Regions from separate parts of the Paraburkholderia kirstenboschensis genome, predicted to be linked through region 1. Evidence: predicted binding sites of a transcription regulator. Region 1 holds the regulator's gene; each other region holds the start of a gene.
The links. Region 1 encodes LexA, which represses DNA repair genes until DNA is damaged. Its sites were predicted from a motif close to ACTGTATNNNNATACAGT; they were not measured.

Region 1 (4,177 bases):
CGAACGGCAAACCGATGAAGGTCAACGCGACCAGCACGCCCACCGGCGTAAAAGCCACCTTCAGACCGAGCGGCTCCAGAAACTGTCCGATCCACCCGTTGCCCGCGTACACGGCCGCGAGCGAAATGCCGGCCACCGACGTGGGCAGTGCAAACGGCAGATCGACCACGGCGTCGACGATGCGTTTGAACGGAAACCTGTACCGCACGAGCACCCATGCGACCAGAAAGCCGAACACCGCGTTGATCAGTGCGCCGCCGAGCGCGGAGAAGAATGTCAGCCGGTACGAGGCCAGCACACGCGGCGAACTGACGGCGCGCACGAACTGACTCCAGTCGAGGGACGCCGTCTTCAGAAAGGTCGCCGCGAGCGGAATCAGCACCACGAGGCTCAGATAAGCCACCGTGATGCCGAGTGTCAGGCCGAAACCGGGCAAGGCGCTTGGTTTGCGGAAGGTCAACGTGGTCATGCTCGTTACTCTTTCAGTTGATGCTCGTGTTGCCGGCCGCCTGGTCCTGATCGGCCAAAAGCGCGCCAATGGCGCGCTCCGGAAAGTGACGCGCCGTGGCGCGTCGCGTTGCCTCGGTCCACGCCTGCTGCGGCGCGGACCTCGGCTGTGTTACTGCGGCTGGTAGATCGAATCGAACACGCCGCCGTCGGCAAAGTGCGTCTTCTGCGCGTTGGCCCAGCCGCCGAACGAATCGTCGACCGTGTAAAGCTTCAGCTTCGGAAACTTCGAGGTCAGTTCGGCCGGAACCTTGTTCGAACGCGGACGGTAGAAGTTCTTCGCGGCGATTTCCTGGCCCTGCTCGCTGTAGAGGAAATTCAGATACGCTTCGGCCAGCTTGCGCGTGCCGTGCTTGTCGACGACCTTATCCACCACCGCCACCGGCGGCTCGGCCAGAATGCTCACGGACGGCACGACGATTTCGAACTTGTCCGGACCGAATTCCTTCAGCGACAGGAACGCCTCGTTTTCCCACGCGATCAGCACGTCGCCAATGCCGCGTTGCACGAAGCTGGTGGTCGCGCCGCGCGCCCCGGAATCGAGCACGCCGGCATTCTTGTACAGCTTGCCCACGAATTCCTTGGCCTTCTGGTCATTGCCGCCCGGCTGATGCGCGGCATACGCCCACGCCGCGAGATAGTTCCAGCGCGCGCCGCCCGAGGTCTTCGGATTCGGCGTCACGATCGACACGCCCGGTTTGGTCAGATCGTCCCAATCCTTGATGTGCTTCGGATTGCCCTTGCGCACCAGAAACACGATCGTCGACGTGTACGGCGACGCGTTGTCGGGCAAGCGCTTCTGCCAGCCTTTGTCGATCAAACCTTTGTTCGCGATCGCGTCGATGTCGTAAGCGAGCGCGAGCGTCACGACGTCGGCCTGCAAGCCGTCGAGCACCGAGCGCGCCTGCGCGCCCGAACCGCCGTGCGACTGCTTGAACGTGACGGTCTCGCCGGTCTTCGCCTTCCATTCCTTGGCGAAAGCCTGGTTCACGTCCTGGTAGAGCTCGCGAGTCGGGTCGTAGGAAACATTCAGCAGCGTCGTGTCGGCGGCTTGCGCGTGGCCGGCCGCGCCGAGGGCGCCGAGCGCGGCTGCCGCGCCGAACGCGAGCGCTGCGATGAGTTTTCGGCTCCTGCCTGCCCGACCCGTGTCCTGATGATTCATGTCAAGTTCTCCGCGTGTTGGTGCGCTGAAACAGCGTGTGGTGTTGTTTTGCGTCGGATCACGTGCACATGAGCGCGACTGGAAGGCCAGTCTATCGAAGCGCTTTCATCATTAAAAATAATGTTTATTCATTTTTTAATACGCAAAAGTGGTAATGACAGCCAGATAAGGCGTTGCGGCACGAAAACGGATGTTTTGACGCCGATTTACGACGTTGCAGCGAGGCGTCCACTCCCGAACTTAAAGTAAAGCTTGAATTGCGCCGGATACTGTATAAAAATACAGGCACCTGTTCATCCATACAGTGACGCCATGACCAAACTCACCGCACGACAGCAGCAGGTTTTCGATCTGATCCGCCGGGCCATAGACCGCACCGGTTTTCCGCCCACGCGTGCGGAGATCGCCGCCGAACTCGGTTTCAGCTCGGCAAACTCGGCTGAAGAGCATCTGCGGGCGCTTGCCCGCAAGGGCGTGATCGAACTCGCGGCCGGCGCGTCGCGCGGCATTCGCCTGCTTGCCGGCCCGGACGACGCGCCGCATCAGTTCACGTTGCCGCACGCCAGCATCATGCAGCTGTCGCTGCCGCTCATTGGCCGGGTTGCCGCCGGCAGTCCGATCCTCGCGCAGGAACATATCGCGCAACACTATGCGTGCGACCCGGCGCTCTTCTCGAGCAAGCCCGATTACCTGCTCAAGGTGCGCGGACTGTCCATGCGCGACGCGGGTATCTTCGACGGCGATCTGCTCGCGGTGCAGAAAAGAAGCGAGGCCAAAGACGGCCAGATCATCATTGCGCGGCTTGGCGACGACGTCACGGTCAAGCGCCTGAAGCGCCGCGCGAACGGTATCGAGCTGATTGCCGAGAACCCCGATTACGAGAACATCTTCGTTGAGACAGGCAGCGCGGACTTCGCGCTCGAAGGCATCGCTGTCGGGCTGATCCGCCCGGGCGAGTTCTGACAGCGCCGGGTCGGCTCAATGAGCAACAAGCTCAGTGCGTCATTAGTGCGTCCTCAGTGCGTCATTAGCCAACCGCCCGCCTGCTCACCGACTAAAGCAGTACTCATGTTGAATCGCCCGGAGAGACTCATGGAACGCCTTGCCCGTCTGTTGCCGTTTCGCCAGTTCGGCCGTCTGCGCCATCTGCGTAAGCTGGTGCCTTGCTCACTGATCGAAGCGTCCACGGCCGCTACCGCGTCGCTGTTCGACTCGCCCGCTCGCGGCTCCGACCTGCAGGCCGCGTTGCCGTCTTCACTACCGGCATTCGCCCGCGTTTCGCTGAATTCAGGGCTCAATACTGCGGAGCCGGAGCGCCGCGCGCCGGTGCGCGTCTACCATGGGCCGTCCCGGCTCATCATGGTCGGCACTGTGGATGCGGTGTGCCGCATGATCGACCGTTGCATCGCCGAGGAAACCAATGTCCACGGCGCGGTGTTCGAGTCCTGATGATCTGTGAGGTGTGCGGGCGCGCCGTGGCCACATGCTTTGTGGCAGCGCACGGATCGTTTCAGCGTGGCCGCGGTCCACGTTAGATCACACCTGACGGAGATTTCCGCTCGATGGCAGTTCGAACAAACAGGAAGCGCAGCGCCCGTCCGCTGATCGTCACGCTGATAGTTATCGCGGTGATCGCGGCGTTGGGCTTTGCTTATGCCTCGCCATATATCGCGCTCAATAACCTCAAACGCGCGGCCAACGCACGTGACGCGCAGACGGTGAATCGGTACGTCGATTTTCCGGCCTTGCGCGAGAGCCTGAAGCAGCAAGTCACAGGCTTGCTGACGCGCCGGCTGGACTCACATGGAAACGGCAATCCGTTGGCTGCGATCGGCGCGATGATTGGCGTCGCATTGATCGGCCCGCTCGTCGACGCGTATGCAACTCCCGACGGCGTGGCTGCGCTGCTGAACGGCATGCCGCCGCGCGGTGAGCCCGGTGAGCGGCCGAACGCTGCGCCGGTCACCGGCAATCCGCCCGTTGCCAGCGCGCCTGCGCCCGCATCGCCCGGTGCGGACATCGACGCGCCTGGCGGCGCTACCGGGAATGCGAGCGGCAACGCGACCACCAGGGGCGCCCCGCCGCAACCGCCGCAAACCACAGCCGGCTATCGCAGCCTCAACGAGTTCGCAGTCACCTACCAGCACGGCGCCGGGGACGCGCGTTACTCCGCCATCTTCATCCGCGAAGGTCTCTTCACGTGGAAGCTGGCAGCGGTCAATCTGAACGAGTGAGCGTCAGGCGCGGCGTGTCAGACCGAACACTCACGCCGCCGATCAGACTGAACGCCCACGCCGCTCACGCCCCACACTCCGCCCAACCCGCTCATCCGGCCGAACGCTCGCGTCCCGCACCAAGGCTGCATGCCTGGCGCGTGTGGCCGCACGCCCGAACCGCACTCTCAGGCCGCTTCTTGCTGCTGCTCATGCGCGGAAGAACACGCGACCAGAATGCTGCATGACACTCGGTCGAGCAGCGGTGTATTGCCTGCGCCCATCCACCATCGGG
Region 2 (4,177 bases), 1.2 Mb from region 1:
GCGCCTCCAGCGGCGACAGGTCGTCGGGGCGCCGCGCGCGGATATGCGCCTGCAATGCGTGCAGCGGCGCGAGACCGCGTGACAGGCCGAACCACACGAGCAGGATGGCGAGCGGCAGGATCACGAACTGCGGCAGGATCACGCCTTTGATGATGTCGTTGGCAAGCTGACTGCGTTTGTCGAGCGTCTCGGCGACCTGCACGAGCACGGGCTCCGCGCCGGGCGTCTGCGGAAACTCGACCGTCGTATAAGCCACGCGGATGTCGTTGCCGCGCAGCATGTCGTCGCGAAATGCGACGAGGCCCGGTTGCGGCCGGTCGTCTTCGTGCGGCAGCGGCATGTCGCGCTCGCCCGCCACCAGTTCGCCCCGCGTGCCGAGCACCTGATAGAAAACACTGTCCACGTTGTCCGTGCGCAGAAAGTCGCGCGTGGAATCGGGCAGCGTCAGTTCAGCCACGCCGTTGACCGGATGGATCTGGCGCGCGAGCACATAGGCGTCGGTTTCGAGCGCGCGGTCGAACGGTCCGTTCGCGATCGACTTGGCGACCAGATAAGTCACCGCGAGGCTCATTGGCCACAGCAGCAAGAGCGGCGCGAGCATCCAGTCGAGAATTTCGCCGAACAGCGAGCGCGGGCGGGTTTCGGCGACGGCTTCCGCTTCGTCGGGCGGGGCGAACGGATTGGCGTAGCGCTCGTCGCGCGCCTCGTCGAGATCCGCGGCGCGGGCCGTCGCGCGATCAGCGCGTGCGGACATGGGCGTGCTCTATTTGTAGTGGTGGCTCGCCGGCATCCCGCCTGACTGCGGCGACGAAGGCGAAGAAGGCGGCTCGGGTTCGGGCTCGGCGGGCGTGGACGCGGCGGCATTCGTATTGGGGCTTGCCGGCGCGACCGCCTTCTCGAGACAGTAACCGAGCCCGCGCACGGTAATGATGCGCACGCCGCTCGGCTCGATCTTCTTGCGCAGCCGGTGCACGTAGACCTCGATCGCGTTGTTGCTGACTTCCTCGCCCCATTCGCACAGATGATCGACCAGTTGCTCCTTCGAAACCAGCCGGCCGATCCGCTGCAGCAGTACTTCGAGCAGTCCGAGTTCACGCGCCGAGAGTTCGATCACCTGCTCGTTGATATAGGCGATCCGGCCCACCTGATCGAACGACAGCGAACCGTGCCGCACGACCGTCGGGCCGCCGCCCGCGCCGCGCCGCGTCAGCGCGCGCACACGCGCTTCGAGTTCGTTGAGCGCGAACGGCTTGGCCATGTAGTCGTCGGCGCCGAGGTCGAGGCCTTTGACGCGTTCGTCGACGCTGTCCGCGGCGGTCAGGATCAGTACGGGCAGATTGGAATTGCGGGCGCGCAGGCGGCGTAGCACCTCGAGCCCGGACATGCGCGGCAGGCCGAGATCGAGAATCAGCAGGTCGAAACTTTGCATGGACAGCGCGGTATCGGCCTCGACGCCGCTCTTCACGTGATCGACGGCATAGGCCGATTGGCGGAGTGATCGAACCAGACCGTCCGCGAGTATGCTGTCGTCTTCGGCAATCAGAATTCGCATGGTGCGCCAGCTCAAGGCTTGGCCGGCACCTCGGGTGTCCCCGCGGCGCACAGCGGTCTCCGAAAATTATTGTGGGTGGTTTGGGCAGCGCGACGGTAAAAATGCGCGTTCGCATGAGAATCCCGCTTGCCAAAACTACTGTTTTTTTATACAGTGTCTGGGTTTCGTGTGCTGTCCTTCAAAAGGTGGGCCGCACATCTGCCTCAGACGCCGTTCATCATAGCAAAGGACGATTCATGGAAGAAAGCAAGAAAGGCTCGGCTGGACTGACTGCTGAAAAGAGCAAGGCACTCGCTGCCGCCCTCGCGCAGATCGAAAAGCAGTTCGGCAAAGGGTCGGTCATGCGGCTCGGCGCAGGTGAGGTAGTCGAAGACATCCAGGTCGTTTCAACGGGATCGCTCGGCCTCGACATCGCACTTGGCGTCGGCGGTTTGCCGCGTGGCCGCGTGGTCGAAATCTACGGTCCGGAGTCGTCGGGTAAAACCACGTTGACGCTGCAAGTCATTGCTGAAATGCAAAAGCTCGGCGGCACGGCAGCGTTTATCGACGCGGAGCACGCGCTGGACATCCAGTACGCGGGCAAGCTCGGCGTGAACGTGAACGATCTGCTGGTCTCGCAACCGGACACGGGTGAACAGGCGCTGGAAATTGCCGACGCACTGGTGCGTTCGGGCTCGATCGACATGATCGTGATCGACTCCGTCGCGGCGCTCGTGCCGAAGGCTGAAATCGAAGGCGAAATGGGCGATTCGCTGCCGGGTCTGCAAGCGCGTCTGATGTCGCAGGCGCTGCGCAAACTCACCGGCACGATCAAGCGCACGAACTGCCTCGTGATCTTCATCAACCAGATCCGAATGAAGATCGGCGTGATGTTCGGCAATCCGGAAACCACTACGGGCGGTAACGCGCTGAAGTTCTACGCGTCGGTGCGTCTGGATATTCGCCGCATCGGTTCGATCAAGAAGAACGACGAAGTGATCGGCAACGAAACGCGCGTGAAGGTGGTCAAGAACAAGGTGTCCCCACCGTTCCGCGAGGCGATTTTCGACATCCTGTACGGCGAGGGTATTTCGCGTCAGGGCGAAGTCATCGACTTGGGCGTGCAAGCCAAGATCGTCGACAAGGCCGGTGCGTGGTACAGCTATAACGGTGAGCGTATCGGCCAGGGTAAGGACAACGCGCGCGAATTCCTGCGCGAAAATCCGGACATCGCTCGTGAAATCGAAAACCGTATCCGCGAATCGCTGGGCGTGAATGCAATGGCCGAAGCGGTGACCGGCGCAGGCGCGGAAGTCGCGGGCGAAGAAGAGTAACCATTACGTGATACGCAAGGGCCGGCCACTGTCCGATACCGGACGCAACGCGGGCGGCCCGCGTAATGACGAGAACGATTCGTTCGATCCGTCCGAATCGTTCGACGCACATGATCGCGCTGCGGGCCGTGGCCCACGGCGTAGTCAGTTTCAAAGCTCGCCTGCTAGCCGGAATTCCTCGAATTCCTCGGATCTCTCGGACCCGTTCGACACTGCGGGAACCACCACGGCCACCGAGCCTACCTATAGCCGCTCACGCGACTCACGCCGAGCATCCGGCGAGGCGAAGCCCGGGCAAAACGAAGCAAAAAAATCCCAACGTCCCGCACGTTCGCTTAAAGGTCGCGCGCTCGGCTATCTGTCGCGTCGCGAATATAGCCGCAGCGAACTCGCACGTAAGCTGAAGCCGTTCGTCGAAGAGAACGATTCGCTCGATACGCTGCTTGATACGCTGGAAGCCGAGAACTGGCTGTCCGATTCACGCTTCACCGAAAGTCTGATTCATCGCCGGTCGTCGCGGCTCGGCGCGAGCCGGATCGTCGGCGAATTAAAGCAGCATTCTGTCGATCAAACGCTCGTCGAAGAGGCGAGCGCGCAATTGCGCGAAACCGAACTCGCGCGCGCCCAGGCGGTGTGGCGCAAGAAATTCGGTGAGCTTCCGCAAACACCGGCCGAGCGCGCAAAGCAGGCGCGTTTTCTCGCATCGCGCGGTTTTTCGGGCGCCACGATCGGCAAAATCCTCAAAGGCATCGACGAAGAATGGAGCGGTGAATAGGCGCAAAGAGGGGCGTCGTCCGCGACCGCGCGCAAAGCGTCGTCGATCGCGAAACCGGCTCTGGGCGGCCTGCAGGCCGTCCGGCCGCAATCGGGGCTGTCTCAAATACCCAGTATGCTAAAATTCACGCGTTTTCCAATTCGGCCTTTCCTTTCCGCATGCCGCTTTCCTCGCCAGTGCCCCGTCAATTGCGCCATCGCCGCGCAATCAGAGCGGAAGCTTTTGAGCGAGCCGATGGCCTGTGGGATGTGGAAGCGTGCTTGACCGACGAAAAGCCACGCGATGTGGTGCTTGCGTCGGGCGTCCGGCCCAATGGTCAACCGATCCATGAACTCTGGCTTCGCATCACTATCGATCGCAAGCTCAATGTCGTCGACGCCGAGGCGTCGTCCGACTGGGTGCCCTATCCTGGGCTATGCCAAGCCAGCAATCCTGCCTACCGTGCCCTCATCGGGCTCAATCTCCTCCACAATTTCCGTCGCGATGCTGCCCGTTTGCTGGCCGGCACGGCCGGTTGCACGCATCTCACCGAGTTGT
Region 3 (4,177 bases), 560 kb from region 1:
CGCTCTGCAATCCGACGGCAATATTCACGCGGCAGCACCAGCGGGCCTCCACGCAACGATTCGAGCGCCATGTGGAGCGCCAGCATGCGAGCCTGAAGGCGGCACCGCGCGGCCTGATCGCTCACGGCATTCAACTCGGCCTGCAAGTCACGCAACGCGCGCAACTGCTCCATTGCGGGCGGCACGAAGCCCGCGTTTTTCAGGATCCGGTTGGCGACGCGCACTTCTTCCGGGACCAGAGCATCATCGTCCAGGTTGAGCGGCGCGCCTGCGCCCGGCAAATCGTCGAATTCGCCCCGGGCGGCGGCGGCGGCAATACGCTGTTCGACTAACGCATCAAGCAATCTCATCTGCAATCCACTACGTTGCGGCCCAAGCATTCTATCAGGGAGCGCACACGGGTTCCTTCCGCCCGATTCACCCGACCCGCCGGCTTTTCGGATTTTGCGTATTGGGGCTCGCACGGATGCAAGCTAGGCTTCAACACTTTTTGCGCGGCACGCTCGCGGGATGCTTTGCCCGCCTGCTTCGCGGCATGCTTCTCGGCCTGCTTCGCTTGCCTGTTTGGCCCCCTCTTTCGCTTCCCTGTTTCCTGCTTTTTTGCCACCGATCATGCAATTGCAAATGACCCACTCACGCCTTAACGACGCTGCGAGAAACACTGCCACAAACACTGCGCCGCAGCCCGCAGCCCGCAGCCCTTGTGCCCGAGCGCCGCGCCCCACAACCCGCGCTCCGCGCCCGGCTTGACAGGCGCTCATTCATTACGGCATTGCGCGCCGCATGCGTAGCCGCAGCGATGTCCGCCCTGCTTTCCGGCTGCGCAGTTTTCTGCGGCGGAGCCGGCGGAAGCGGCGGTGGCTTCGCCGGCGTTTGCGCTACCGGTATGCAATTCTAGGCGCACGCGAACCACTCCCCCCAAATCACAACTGGCTTCACGCCCTCCGTTCATGTCCCTCTTCACGACCATCGAATCGTCGCGCCGTTGCCACTAGGGAGCGGCACCTTCGAGCGGCCAGCGCGCGAGCACGATATGCCGGGTACGCCCCAACAAACTGTGTATCAACGCGAAACCGCGCACATTCCAGCAGACCGGCTCCACCGGACGCGCGGCGGCCCAGGGCAAGCCGTAAGCCAACGTGACATGCGGCGTATAAGCCACTGCCGCGGAACCCGCGCGGCTTTCGATGCCACTGTTGTGCAGCGCGTCTGCCAATGCATCATGAAGCCGATGCAGACCCAGCACGCCCTCACTCCCTGTCAACACTAAGGGGCCCGGTCGCGGCTTCGAAGCGAAGCTCTCCGCCGTATCGAATTGGACGCTAAAGGGCGCCATGCGAACCGCGGCAGCCGCTTGCATGGCCGCCTCCACGTGTGCCTGCGGCAGCCCCCCCGCGAAAATGCCGAGATGACGCAGCGTGACGTGCAAACGCCCGACGGCGAGCGGCTTACTGCGGACGCGCGCCTCCCCGCAAAGCTGTTGCGCGAACTTTGAAATGCTGGCCGCCGTATCGGCGTCCGGGAAGACAGCGAAAAACAGGCCGTCTGTTGGCGTTGGCGGCGCCTCGAGCCCGGGCAACCACAGTTGTTCAGGCATCTTGTTCCTGCGTGCTGAAATCCGGCATCTACACGAATCCCCCTTCACATTGACCAAGCTGGCGAAAGCCAGCAGAAAACAAGCGGAAATCCGGCAACCCACAAGCAACCAACAGGCGACCAACACGAAGCAACAGCGCGCCAGCAAGCGCCCAAACCAAACCGCAAACCTGCCAAAAAACGCTTGCGCTTCCCTATCGCCTACGTACAATACTGTACATCCATACAGTATCGGCGGCAACGTGGAACTGCAGAAAAAGCTCGAAGTACTGGCTGATGCGGCCAAATACGACGCATCGTGCGCCAGTAGCGGCGCGCCTAAGCGCGCCTCGCGCGGCACGGAAGGTTTGGGCGCCAGCACCGGCGCGGGTATCTGCCATAGCTTCACGCCAGACGGGCGCTGCGTGTCGCTGCTGAAAATCCTGCTTACCAATTTCTGTCTGTACGACTGTCAGTACTGCGTCAACCGGCGCTCGAGCAATGTGCCACGGGCGCGCTTCACGCCTGAAGAGGTCGTGGACCTCACGCTGGACTTTTACCGGCGTAACTATATTGACGGGCTGTTCTTGAGTTCAGGCATCATCCGGTCGTCGAATTACACCATGGAGCAACTGGTGCGCGTAGCGCAGTCGTTGCGCGAAGATCACCAGTTCCGCGGCTACCTTCATCTGAAAACTATCCCGGACGCCGACCCAGAACTGATCGCCAAAGCCGGCCGTTACGCCGACCGTCTGAGCGTGAACATCGAACTGCCGACCGAAGGCAGTCTCGCGCGCCTTGCACCGGAGAAGGACGTGCGCACCATCAAGCTCGCCATGGGGTCGATCCGGCTTGCGCAGGAGGAGGCGCTTGGCGACGCAAAAGCTCCCCGGTTCACGCCTGCCGGCCAAAGCACGCAAATGATCGTCGGCGCGGATCAGACGAACGACAGCACCATCCTGCAGACCGCGGAAACGTTGTACGGGTCGTACAAGCTGAAACGCGTGTATTACTCGGCATTCAGCCCGATCCCTGACAGTCCTTCGGCCGTACCGGGCGAGGCGCCGCCGTTGCTGCGCGAACACCGGCTGTACCAGGCGGATTTTCTGTTGCGCGGCTATGGTTTCAACGTCGCGGAACTGTTCGAACAGCCGGGCAATCTGTCGCTCGACATGGACCCGAAACTCGCATGGGCGCTCGCCCATCGCGAACAGTTTCCGGTCGACCTGAACCGTGCGCCGCTTCGCATGATCGCGCGGGTGCCGGGCATCGGCATGCGCAATGCAAAGCGGCTGGTCGAATTGCGGCGCTCGCGGCGGGTGCGCTATGAAGACCTGGTGCGTCTGCGGTGTCCGCTGGAAAAGATCAAGCCGTTCGTCGTCACACAGGACTATCGCGCCGCCATGCACGACGCGTCGTCGGCTCATCTGCGGCGAATCCTGACGCCGCCGCCAATGCAAACGCAAATGCAGTTGTGGTGACGTGTCGTGCTTCATTGCATCGAGATCGAAAACCATTTTGCCGCGTGGCGTGCAGCAGCGCTCGTTGCGCTGGCTCAAGGCCTCGCACCGGAGTCGATCGAGTGGCGCATTAAAGAAGGCGCGGGTCATGATTCGCTGTCCGGACAAACGGCACTCGATTACGGTGAGACGTCCGGCAACGCGGCGCTCATGTCGGACGCCCCGACAGTCCACATCTCGAAAGAACTGTCGGCGCTGCTGCATGATGCGGCGCTCTATCGCGAGCCGGACCGGTGGGCATTCCTGTACAAGGTGCTGTGGCGCTGGCAATGCGGCGATCGCGCGGCGGCGTCGCCAGCCGACGTCGACGGCGCTAGGCTTTATCGGATGGCTAAAGCCGTGCGGCGCGCGAAGCACGACATGATTGCGTACGTGCGCTTTCGCAAGCAGAAACCGGACGCTCAAACGCCCGAGTACATAGCGTGGTACGAACCCGAACACGATGTTCTCGCGTGGGCCGCGGAACATTTCGCGCAACGCATGGGGCGCTCGTCGTGGATGATCGCGACGCCCCACGGCGCCGCATTCTGGAACGGCGAGCAATTGCATATCGAGGCGCGCCGGGCTCTGCGCCACGAACATCGCTGCGACACTGAAGACGAAGCCGAGGCGCTGTGGCTCGCGTACTACCGCAGCACATTCAATCCTGCGCGTCTGAACGAAGCCGCGCTCGAACAGCACATGCCGGTGCGGTTCTGGAAAGGGCTGCCGGAAGGTCATCTGATTCCCGCCATGATCAGCGAAGCAAAGAGCGGCGCGCGGCGCGTCGCGCAGGCGAGCGGAGTCGCGGTGCTCGGCGGCAAGTCCATTGCTGTTGAAGCCGAGTTCGCGCAGCCCGCCCGCGATCAGCCATCGTCGCTGGACGCCTGCCGGCGCTGCGACCTGTGGCGCAATGCGACGCAAGCCGTCGGCAGTTCGGGACCTCGCGACGCACGTATCATGCTTATCGGTGAGCAGCCCGGCGATCAGGAGGATCTGAGCGGCGAGCCTTTCATTGGGCCGGCGGGACAGTTGCTGGACCTCGCGATCGGCCGAGCCGGCCTATCGCGCGAGCAGCTTTATCTGACGAACGCGGTAAAGCA

Region 2: the regulator LexA is predicted to act here: its motif matches at 1,690-1,707, upstream of recA (recombinase RecA).
Region 3: the regulator LexA is predicted to act here: its motif matches at 1,809-1,826, upstream of RW095_RS29410 (putative DNA modification/repair radical SAM protein).

Annotation. Positions count from the first base shown of each region.
Region 1 covers NZ_CP136513.1:950,003-954,179, reverse strand. Annotated here, with positions in the region: gene cysT (sulfate ABC transporter permease subunit CysT) at 1-469, opposite strand, end outside; gene RW095_RS27045 (sulfate ABC transporter substrate-binding protein) at 620-1,669, opposite strand; gene lexA (transcriptional repressor LexA) at 1,982-2,632, shown strand; gene RW095_RS27035 (hypothetical protein) at 2,762-3,118, shown strand; gene RW095_RS27030 (DUF2939 domain-containing protein) at 3,232-3,903, shown strand; gene RW095_RS27025 (universal stress protein) at 4,071-4,177, opposite strand, start outside.
Region 2 covers NZ_CP136513.1:2,123,520-2,127,696, reverse strand. Annotated here, with positions in the region: gene RW095_RS32145 (sensor histidine kinase) at 1-754, opposite strand, end outside; gene RW095_RS32140 (response regulator transcription factor) at 764-1,552, opposite strand; gene recA (recombinase RecA) at 1,789-2,865, shown strand; gene recX (recombination regulator RecX) at 2,873-3,640, shown strand; gene RW095_RS32125 (DUF2889 domain-containing protein) at 3,799-4,177, shown strand, end outside.
Region 3 covers NZ_CP136513.1:1,507,357-1,511,533, forward strand. Annotated here, with positions in the region: gene RW095_RS29400 (DnaJ family domain-containing protein) at 1-350, opposite strand, end outside; gene RW095_RS29405 (2'-5' RNA ligase family protein) at 992-1,597, opposite strand; gene RW095_RS29410 (putative DNA modification/repair radical SAM protein) at 1,839-3,056, shown strand; gene RW095_RS29415 (UdgX family uracil-DNA binding protein) at 3,063-4,177, shown strand, end outside.